Regions from separate parts of the Candidatus Clostridium radicumherbarum genome, predicted to be linked through region 1. Evidence: riboswitches for the same ligand, from Rfam matches in the RefSeq annotation. Region 1 holds a riboswitch; each other region holds the start of a gene.
The links. Region 1 has a riboswitch for cyclic di-GMP ahead of ACJDUH_RS13270 (tetratricopeptide repeat protein). Riboswitches for the same ligand answer to the same signal wherever they lie in the genome.
Positions count from the first base shown of each region.

Region 2: it holds a riboswitch for cyclic di-GMP, as region 1 does, so the genes downstream of both, ACJDUH_RS01570 (LPXTG cell wall anchor domain-containing protein) here and ACJDUH_RS13270 (tetratricopeptide repeat protein) in region 1, are expected to answer to the same signal.
Region 3: it holds a riboswitch for cyclic di-GMP, as region 1 does, so the genes downstream of both, ACJDUH_RS01545 (hypothetical protein) here and ACJDUH_RS13270 (tetratricopeptide repeat protein) in region 1, are expected to answer to the same signal.

Region 1 covers NZ_JBJHZY010000002.1:740,157-743,447, forward strand. The annotation lists gene ACJDUH_RS13265 (DUF3267 domain-containing protein) at 1-344, opposite strand, end outside; gene ACJDUH_RS13270 (tetratricopeptide repeat protein) at 365-1,501, opposite strand; cyclic di-GMP riboswitch class I at 1,685-1,767, opposite strand; gene ACJDUH_RS13275 (MBL fold metallo-hydrolase RNA specificity domain-containing protein) at 2,145-3,291, shown strand, end outside.
Region 2 covers NZ_JBJHZY010000001.1:316,591-319,881, forward strand. The annotation lists gene ACJDUH_RS01565 (sensor histidine kinase) at 1-1,225, shown strand, start outside; cyclic di-GMP riboswitch class I at 1,421-1,506, shown strand; gene ACJDUH_RS01570 (LPXTG cell wall anchor domain-containing protein) at 1,661-3,291, shown strand, end outside.
Region 3 covers NZ_JBJHZY010000001.1:311,405-314,695, reverse strand. The annotation lists gene ACJDUH_RS01550 (hypothetical protein) at 1-176, shown strand, start outside; gene ACJDUH_RS01545 (hypothetical protein) at 311-1,291, opposite strand; cyclic di-GMP riboswitch class I at 1,431-1,519, opposite strand; gene ACJDUH_RS01540 (hypothetical protein) at 1,744-1,890, opposite strand; gene ACJDUH_RS01535 (HD-GYP domain-containing protein) at 2,194-3,264, opposite strand.

The DNA.
Region 1 (3,291 bases):
AAGGAATGCATTGCTATTGAAACCCCAAGCCAAATTAGAAAAAAGTCTAAAATATTGGTACCTGTAAATTTATCACCAAAATATAATATTGGTATTGCTGCTGGAAGCGCAATTAATGCTCCCAAAATAGTATTTATAAGGAATGGTCCAATTCCTATCAAGATTTGCTGAAATGAACTTTTAGGCCTTTCATGTATCACATATCCTGCAGGATTACCTACCCTTATATAGCAAACATCAAGAACAGCAACCCTACATATTCTGCAGAATAATTGGTGAGCAATTTCATGAACTATAACCCCAGGAAAAGTTAAAATTGTTATTATAAATCCAGGTATAAGCATTTTTTCATTCTCCTTTTATCCTAAATTTGCTTTTGCCATTGCAAAGTGCCATCAAAAATTGATTTCAGCAGGTTATCAGTATATTTATCTGTATTATTCGAATTCTGATAAATTTTGTAGTATTTATCTCTTTCACTAATTAAATTATTATAATGATAAGCTAATGCAAGATTTGCAGTTACAGTTGCATCCTGACTATCTAAATTATATGCTGTTTTAGCATATTCAAGGCCTTTAGCATTATTTCTTCGTTTCAGCTCGATCTTAGATAGTGTTATAAGAGCACCTACATCTTCAGTATTATGCTTAAGAACCTTATTACAATACTCTACACCTTCATCGTACTTACCTAGTTCCCTATAAGTAGCAGCCTGAAGAAGATATCCTGCATAAAAATCAGGATAATTACTAATTACTCTAGACAAAACTTGACTTGCTTCATTAAAATTTTTCATATCAAAATATAAATTTGCAAGGTAATAAGCACCATATACCTCTTTAGGATTTTTATCCACAATCGGCTTAACTATATTCACAATATCCTCAGTCTTAGAATTCTGCAGGTTTTTTATTTTATCATATAATTCACTGCTTGGATTATAATATGTATCAAGCTTACTGGTTGTTGTATTAACTTCATCAACTAATTCTTTTTTCATTTTTTTATTAGATGGCGATTCACCTGTAATCTGATCAAATACCTTGTATGCTTCCTCTATTCTTTCATCTTCATAATATGATACATATAACCTTACTAATGCCTTATCGGATTCTGGATGCTCCTTTAATGCATTTTCATAATGATAAATTGCTGTAGCATATTTTGCAGCTTTTTCGGCTTGAAGTCCTCTTTCATACTCAACTCCTGAGCTAATACTTTTTGGAAACTTCCATAGAGAAAAAAGTATAACTAAAATGATAAATAAAGAAACCAACTTTATTTGTTTAGGAATAGGTCTTCTAGAAAGCTTGTCCCTACATTCCTTACATAGTTTTAGGTTATACCCCTCCTCAATATCCAAATTCCCACAGTTCTTGCATCCCCAAAAATTATCCGTAGGGTCCTCATTAATTCCATCAGAAGACTCTTCCGATGCCTTCTGCTCTTCTACTGAAGCCCTAGTATCATCATTCCCGTGTTCGTTCTCCACACTCATTTAAATAACATCTCCTTTTCTAAATCATATGTGCAAATAAGATGGTTTAAACCTAAAAAGTATAAAACTTGCCCAATAACTAAATTGTAAATCACACCATATAGAAAATAATGTGTTTGATTAGATGTTGAACCCATAAATGAGCATAGATAAGGATAATCACGACATGAAAAAAAATCCTACTTAGGAAGCCCGGCTGTCATAGAATATTCCTTAGACCCGCAGCTTTGCGTCTTTACCTTTCGATAAATTTGCTATTATCTATGGACTTTATGTAAAATTAATGAATTTTTTGTAATATTTTAGGCTTATATTTAACATATTACCATATATATCTTGTAAAATAAATACTATTTAGAGAGGTTAAGTATTAGAAAAACTATTATTTCTTCTCACTATTTTGATACATAACAAAAATTAATAATTGTTAACATTTAAACTTTATTAACTATTGAAAAAATTCTCATAAAATAATATACTAATATAAACCTAATTCAATTAAAAATTTATACAATCCAACAGGGGGCAAACAATTAATAATTGTTTTGGCATAAATCCTAAATGGACTTTTAGGGTAATCTAGTTCATAACAATGGACGTGTTAAGTTTACCCCACCAGAATAAGAAATACGGGAGGGATATTATGAATTTAGAATTTTATGGTGCAGCTGGCTGTGTTACAGGTTCTTGTCACATTTTAAATGTAAACGATAAGAAAATACTTTTAGACTGCGGCATGTATCAAGGTAAAGATGAGAAGGAAAGAGGAGGAAACGAATTCTTTAACTTCAATCCTAAAGATATAGATTATGTTATCTTGTCTCATGCTCATATTGACCACAGCGGCAGAATTCCACTTTTATATAAGCAGGGCTTTAAAGGCCAGGTTTTATGCACTGAGGTTACAAAGGATCTTTGTAGTGTTATGCTTCCTGATTCAGGACACATTCAAGAAATGGAAATCGAATGGAAAAACAGGAAAAGGATGAGGCAAGGTCTAAAGCCTCTTGAGCCTCTATATACTGCTAAATTAGCTGAACTGTCCATGTATTTATTCTATGGTCATTCTTATGATGAATGGGTAGAGGTGTTTGAGGGTTTTAAAATTAGATTCAGAGATGCAGGTCATTTGCTAGGATCTGCAATGGTTGAACTTAGAATTAAAGAAGCTAATAAGGATGAAATAAAGTTAGTTTACAGTGGTGATATTGGAAATAAGAATATTCCTATAATAAAGGATCCTACCTTAATAGAAGAAGCAGATTACGTTATAATGGAAACAACTTATGGAGATAGGCTTCATGATAATATTAATTCTGAGTTCGAGCAGCTTGTACAAATAATTAATGATACCTTTAAAAGAGGCGGAAACGTTATTATACCTTCCTTTGCAGTTGGGAGAGCTCAAGAAGTCATTTATGCATTAAATAGATACATTGAGAGAAAGCTTTTAAAGGATTTAACAGTATATGTGGATAGTCCTTTGGCATCTGAGTCTACAAAAATCTTTAAAAAATACAGTGACTACTATGATGATGAGGCTATTAAAATTGTTAGAGAAGGCATTGATCCTTTGGACTTTGATGGACTAACCTTTACAAAATCTCCAGATGAATCAGCAGCTATTAATAAAATTCAAAGTGGTGCTATAGTTATTTCTGCAAGCGGCATGTGCGAAGCTGGTAGAATAAAACACCACTTGAAACATAATTTGTGGAGAAAAGAATGTTCTATAGTATTCGTAGGGTATCAAGCTGTTGGAACCCTTGGCAGGACGATACTTGATGGCG
Region 2 (3,291 bases), on a different contig from region 1:
GAAAACAGAACTGAACTCTCTGTTAAAAATAAATAGAATACTTAAACAGACCCAAACCTTTCTTGACATAAAATATGCAGTGGTAAACGTAAATGAGAAGGTGATTTTTCCAAGGAATTTAGCAAGTGAAGAGGCGGGTATATTAAGTAATGATATAATACCTTCCTTAGGTAAGAAAAATATTTTAGGTAGTGGGCTGAAAAAGAATAGAATAGAATACTTTAGTGCTTCAAATATAAAGTATGCAGCACTAATACATCCCTTTGCTTTAGAAAATAAAAAATCATTAGGGAATTTAATACTCTATTCAGACATGAAAAATAGCAGTCAGCTTATACTTTCAATTAATGTAATACTTTTTTCCATAATGCTTGTTGCTGCAATTATTGCATTAATAATTTCAAATGCTGTATCTAAGAAGATCTCCAAACCAATTTCACTTTTAAATGAATATGCCAAGAAAATCGGTGAAAGAGATTATAAAATTGTACCTGAAAAATATGAGGATAATGAAATTGGAGAATTGGCAGAGACTATGGAAGCAATGGCAGAAAAGCTTAAAGCTTATGACTCTACCATGAAGACCTTTTTACAAAATGCCTCACATGAACTTCGTACACCATTAATGTCAATACAAGGGTACGCAGAAGGAATAAAGCTTGGAGTAATAGAGGATACAAATAGTGCAGCTGATGTGATAATTGATGAGAGCAAAAGGCTAACGAATATTGTGGAGGAACTTCTGTATTTATCTAAGCTAGATTCCATGCAGGAGGCTTTTAACCTTGAAGCCTTAAATACTGAAGACCTTCTTAAGGGCTGTATAGATAGAGTAAATGGCATTGCCATAAAAAATGGCGTGAACATAAGCCTTAATGTAAAGGATAAAGATCTAATAATTAGGGCAGATGACGAAAAATTATCAAGAGCTGTAATTAATATATTAGGAAATTCCTTGAGATATTCTAAAAAAGAAATTAGTGTAAGCCTTGAAAGCTTAGGTAACAGTATTAATATAACCATAAAAGATGATGGGCCGGGCTTTGATGGGCAGGAATTAAAGAATGTCTTTGATAGATTTTATAAGGGAAAAGGAGGTAAGCATGGACTTGGACTTGCAATTACAAAGAGCATAATAGAAAAACATAATGGCAGGGTTACAGCTGAAAATAACAGCAGGGCAGGAGCATGTTTTAAAATTATTTTACCTAAAGTAGTTGAATAAAGCCCTAAATAGAAATTAGTTACTAAGTAATTTTGTTAAAGGAGCTTGCAGGAGAGAAATAAGCTTTCACTGTGGGTTCCTTTTTTATTTCATATATTATAATCTTGGTAAAATATTACTTCACAATATTGTTACATTTTGATATAATTTTACATATAACTACATAATCCATCATAAATTGTTAAAATAAGATACCATAGATAAAGGCAAACCTATTGAAAGATAGAGACGCAAAGCCACGGGCCTAAAGTTTATTAAGCTAAGGCAGCCGGGTTACCTAAATAGTATTGTTTACGCTTTTACTTATCTAACACCATGTATTATTATTGCAGTTAGGTATATCTATGGATTTGTTTGGAGGTGTATACCTGAGAGAAAATAGTATCCATAGCTATATTTGATCATTGATTTTATTAATACAAAGGGGAGTAAAAGATGGGAAAAAGAAAGTTATTAAGTGCTATTACTGCAGTACTGTTCTTATTTCAATTGATTTTTGGAGTTGGATTTGCAGGGAAGGTTAAGGCTGAAGCAGCTAGTTCTTCTCTTCCAACGTTTATGGATGTTAGAAAAGAAACTTTGGGCTTTGCATATCAGTATAAAAATAAGACAATTGTTAATAATACTGTAATTGTTGACAACAATATAAAATTCTTTGTTGAAGAGAATGGCCAAAAACATATAATTTCTCAAGACTTTAATCTTATAAGGCATTTAATTTACATAGGAGTATATAACGATAATGTTTATGTAGCTTCAAATGGAGATGACCAAAGCCAGCCATATGCAATATATAAGGCAAATTTAAATACCTACAAGATGGAATTTGTAAAAAATGTACCTATCTACGGTGATGGAAAAGCATATATTACAGATTACAAAATAGATGCAAATGGAGTATTCTGGTTTGCAGCAGACCAAAACAATATTCCAATCTATGATGCAAATGGAAAAATTACAGATTATAATACAAAATACATAATATATAATGATAAGGGATTTTCCCATGAAGAACTTGTTCTTCAAAAGGGAGATTCTTTGTATAACACATATGGTAGGCTGCAACAGGGTTTAGATGGAAGTATGTGGTTTTTTAAATCCCTTGCATTAGGTGCTGATAATAAGGTATTTAGGATCTTAAATGATAACACAATTAAGGAATATTCAATAAATAGTACAAATCATATTAAAGCTATTTATCCTGGGACAAACAATACATTGCTTGTATACACTCAAGAAATTTCACCAGTTAACTATGCCGTAGTGAAGAATATCATACAAAAGTATACAATTAGTAATAATGGTCTTAGCCTTGTTAAAGAATATGATTTATCTGCAAAACAATTTTTTGAATCAGGCGATATCAATGGAAATATGTGGATAGATACAGATGGGGTCATTTCAAAGTTGGAAGACCAGGGCTTTGTAGATAAGTATATTGTATCTAGCGGTATGCTTGGACTTAATGTGTATGATGATCAGCATTTAGTTACATGTGGTATTGTAGGGTTTGGCTATACACCAATATCTATAGACCAACCTTCATCAGCAGCTCCAGCAGCACCAGCTTCAGAAAATTTCACAACAACTCTTAATGGCAAAGATGCCCTCATAACATTAAATTCAAGTAAAATATCTAAGGATGCTGTAAATGATATAACACCAGTTATACCTACAGATGTAAAAACTGTAGAAGCTAAAATTGATGCTGCGTCCATAAATGGCGGTAAAGGAAGCATAAAGCTTAATTCTAATAATGTTATAGTTGGTCTTCCATTTTCTACTATAGATTTTAATGGAATAGGACAAGGAGACTATGTAAATTTAAAACAAAATTTAGTAGTAGGAGATGCAGTTTTAAATTCACTTAAAAGTGTAGGGAAGGTATTTGATTTTAGCCTTTCTGCATATAAACAGGACGGCACGAAAATAAAGGATATACATACATTTAAAAGTGGAAAAGCTAATATATCTGTAAAATTGTCTAAAGATGAAATTAGTGGTTTAGATATTACGAAACTTGCCGCTTTCTACTACAACGAAAATACAAAGCAGTGGGAAAAAGT
Region 3 (3,291 bases), on a different contig from region 1:
ACGTGCAAAGCAAAAAATTTGATGCAGCAACTTCTGATTTAGATAAAGTGATAAGTATTCAAAACACAAGAATTAGCGAACTTACTAAATTAAATGCTGATTTAGATTCCTTATTAAACCTACTTCAAAGTGCTTCAGCAAATAGTTCAAATCAATCCACTCCAGCAGGGGCATAATGCATAAATAAAAGGGGGATTTTACAAAACTATTATTAAAAATAGTTTTGCAAAATCCCCCTTTTATATTCATTTATTATGTGGGAGTGTTTCTCAGCCTAAGTTGCTGATATATACTAATTTTATGTAATATCTTATCCAACTATTGAAATTTGATCCATTTCCTTTAAACTAGATGATGTTATATTATTGCTTTGAAAATATTCATGCCTTTTGCTGCTTATTTTATCTTGTACTGAATAAAAGCTTCTATTTAATAATAGTGCTATTTCCTTACAGGTTTTGCCTCCAATAATCATTGACTTAACCCTATTTTCTTCCTTAATTGTCCACTGCTTGCGACATGCGGGAAGTTTCTTCTGCTTGTCTACATTAATTTTTTGCTGCAGCCATTCTGGCACCTTGGTGCTTGCCATGTCCCTGAAAGTGGTATAACATGATGTAATAAATTTAATATCTGCTGTTTTAGTATTCCATTTATCTTCATGTTCCTCTATAAATAGTTTAAAGTTATCTATTGAAATTTGATATTTTTTAATTGAGTTTATTCTAAATTTCTTATATTTTAAATAATCTTTATCCATCCAATTATAAACAGTTCTTGTGCCAACCGCTAAAATCTCAGAAATATCCTTTGGAGTAAGGTATTCACCGTTTGCAATTATCTGCTCTCTAAGACCTATTTTGTGGGCTTTTAGTAAAACAGCATTTTTGGTTCTAGCAAGCTTCTTTGCAATATTCTCTATGGTCATTACGCCCCATTTTTCTTCTAGATAAGTTACTTCTTCTGAAAGCCAATGCCTATTTTCACAATTAAGACCTAGTTGTTTGGCTTTTTTAATTATGCTTTCCCTTGTTCTATTGGGTAGTAATAAGATTAATTCATTCATTGGTTTAATTTGATAAAAGTTATAAAGAACATTTTCTTCCTGCTCAGACCACCTATTGGTTAAATTCTCCTTTGGATATTTGTTTGTATCTAGCTCTAATCTTTGAGCTTTTCTAACTACGCTGTCATAACTCCTATCAAGCACCTCCATAATAACTCTCAATTCAACTTGTCCCCAATTTTCAGCTAGATACTTTTGTTCTTCTGAACTCCACTTTTTTACCATACTGCACCTCTCAATTAATAAAACGTTTTGTTTTTAGGTAACAAATTATTTAACGTTTAAGTTACAAGTAACTTTTACATTAAAAAAAGACAGGCAACACAGCGCCTATCTTAGAAAGATACAACTGTTACCCTATATTTTTGGCAACCTGACTATCATGGCAAATAAATTTGCTTTAGACTCACGGCTTTGCGTCTCCACCTTTTGATGGATTTGCTATTTACTAATATAAAATAATTGATTTATATTAAGTTATTACCATTATATTCTATATTAAATGAGAAATCAATATATCTAATAATAATTATACGAAATATTTTGTATTTTTTAGGTGGTACCTAAGATAATTTGTAATAATTTCAAAAAAAGTGACAGTTTTCATTGAATAAAGTCTATTAAACTAAATAAAAAGAGCCCATAGGCACATTTAAGATCTATGGGCATCAATATAGTTAATTCACATTACCCTCTAATACAGTCTTGTATATAAATTCATTTTGAATTACTTCCTGCTCTAATTTATGGGATAAGTCTTTATTGAACTCTGATTTTATTTTTTCCCTATACTTTTTGCTAATAGCATACATTAATATATTCATTATTACACCTCCCAAATTACTTATAAATTCTCTATACCTCTTATACGTATATTATACTACAGAAGATCCAAAAAGATACTATAAATAAAATATTAACATGATAAATATTGATTTCACAATGTTCTCTGTACTAGTATTGTTAGTATTTTCACATGATAGTTAAATGTTTATTTATATAATATAGGGGGGTATGGTATACAGGTGCCATATTTTATCCTATGGAAATGAAAATTTATTTGCAATACACAAATAAAATAAAAAAGACACTCCAATAAAACTTGGAATGCCTTTCTTATTTGTTAATTATAAAACCAATCTCTTAACTGATAATTCTTTATGCTGCTTCAAATCTAGGAACTCAGAGTTGTCCAGCAGTAGTGGTCTTGTTAAATCATTTACATCTATTTGTATAATCTTACAAACCTTTTCTGTATTTAATTCAACCATTTCTCCAATATAATAATTAACTACGTGACTTAAGAAAATATTACTATACTCATAATCAAGCCTTCCTAGACTTTCTTTCTTAATTATTTCAAGTGCTTCGAAAGGTCCCTTGCTATTTTTATAGCTCCTATCAGAATTCACAGCATCAAAGGTGTCTGCTATAGCTATTATTTTTGCGAACTTATGAATATTCTCTTCCTTTAATCCTAATGGATATCCGGAGCCATCATTTCTTTCATGATGCATAAGCACGCCATAGCTCACAGACTTATCTAAAAAAGGTATCTCTTTTATATAGTTATAACCTATTGTTGGATGCTTCTTAATTTCATAAAATTCTTTTTTAGTTAAGTCTCCAGGTTTATCTAAAATACTCTTATCTATTTTAACTTTACCAAAGTCATGTAAAACTGAGGAATATGTAAGAAGGTTAAGATCACTGCCGCTTAATCCTATCCATTTGCCTAGTATTGTACTTAAAGCAGTAACGTTAACTCCATGTCTATAAATAGTATCTTTCCCACTGCCATAAAGGACAATATTCTTAATCACTGAGTTTACTGATTTTAACTCACTTTGAATTTTAACAGCAAATCTTCTTATTTCTTCTATACTTGTTACTTTTAAATTTTCCATATCCTCATAAATATTTTCTACATTGAAGGTAAGTTCCTCAAGACTTTCTTGAACTTCCTCAAAAGTCCTAATTTCATCAGCATCCTTGCTGTAATCTTGTTCAGCATCAAAATCTCCATAGTATACCTCAATTTGATTGTCTATATAATAATCTTTCAGTTTATCTATTGCATATTGGGTTACAATTGTACCCTCTGCAATTAGAAGCTTACCATTAGCTTTTATTTCCTTAGACAAAATCATACCTGGAGTTAATTCATGAACATACAATAGCTGCTTCCCTTTTACCATATATGACACCTTCCATAGTTAACTCAT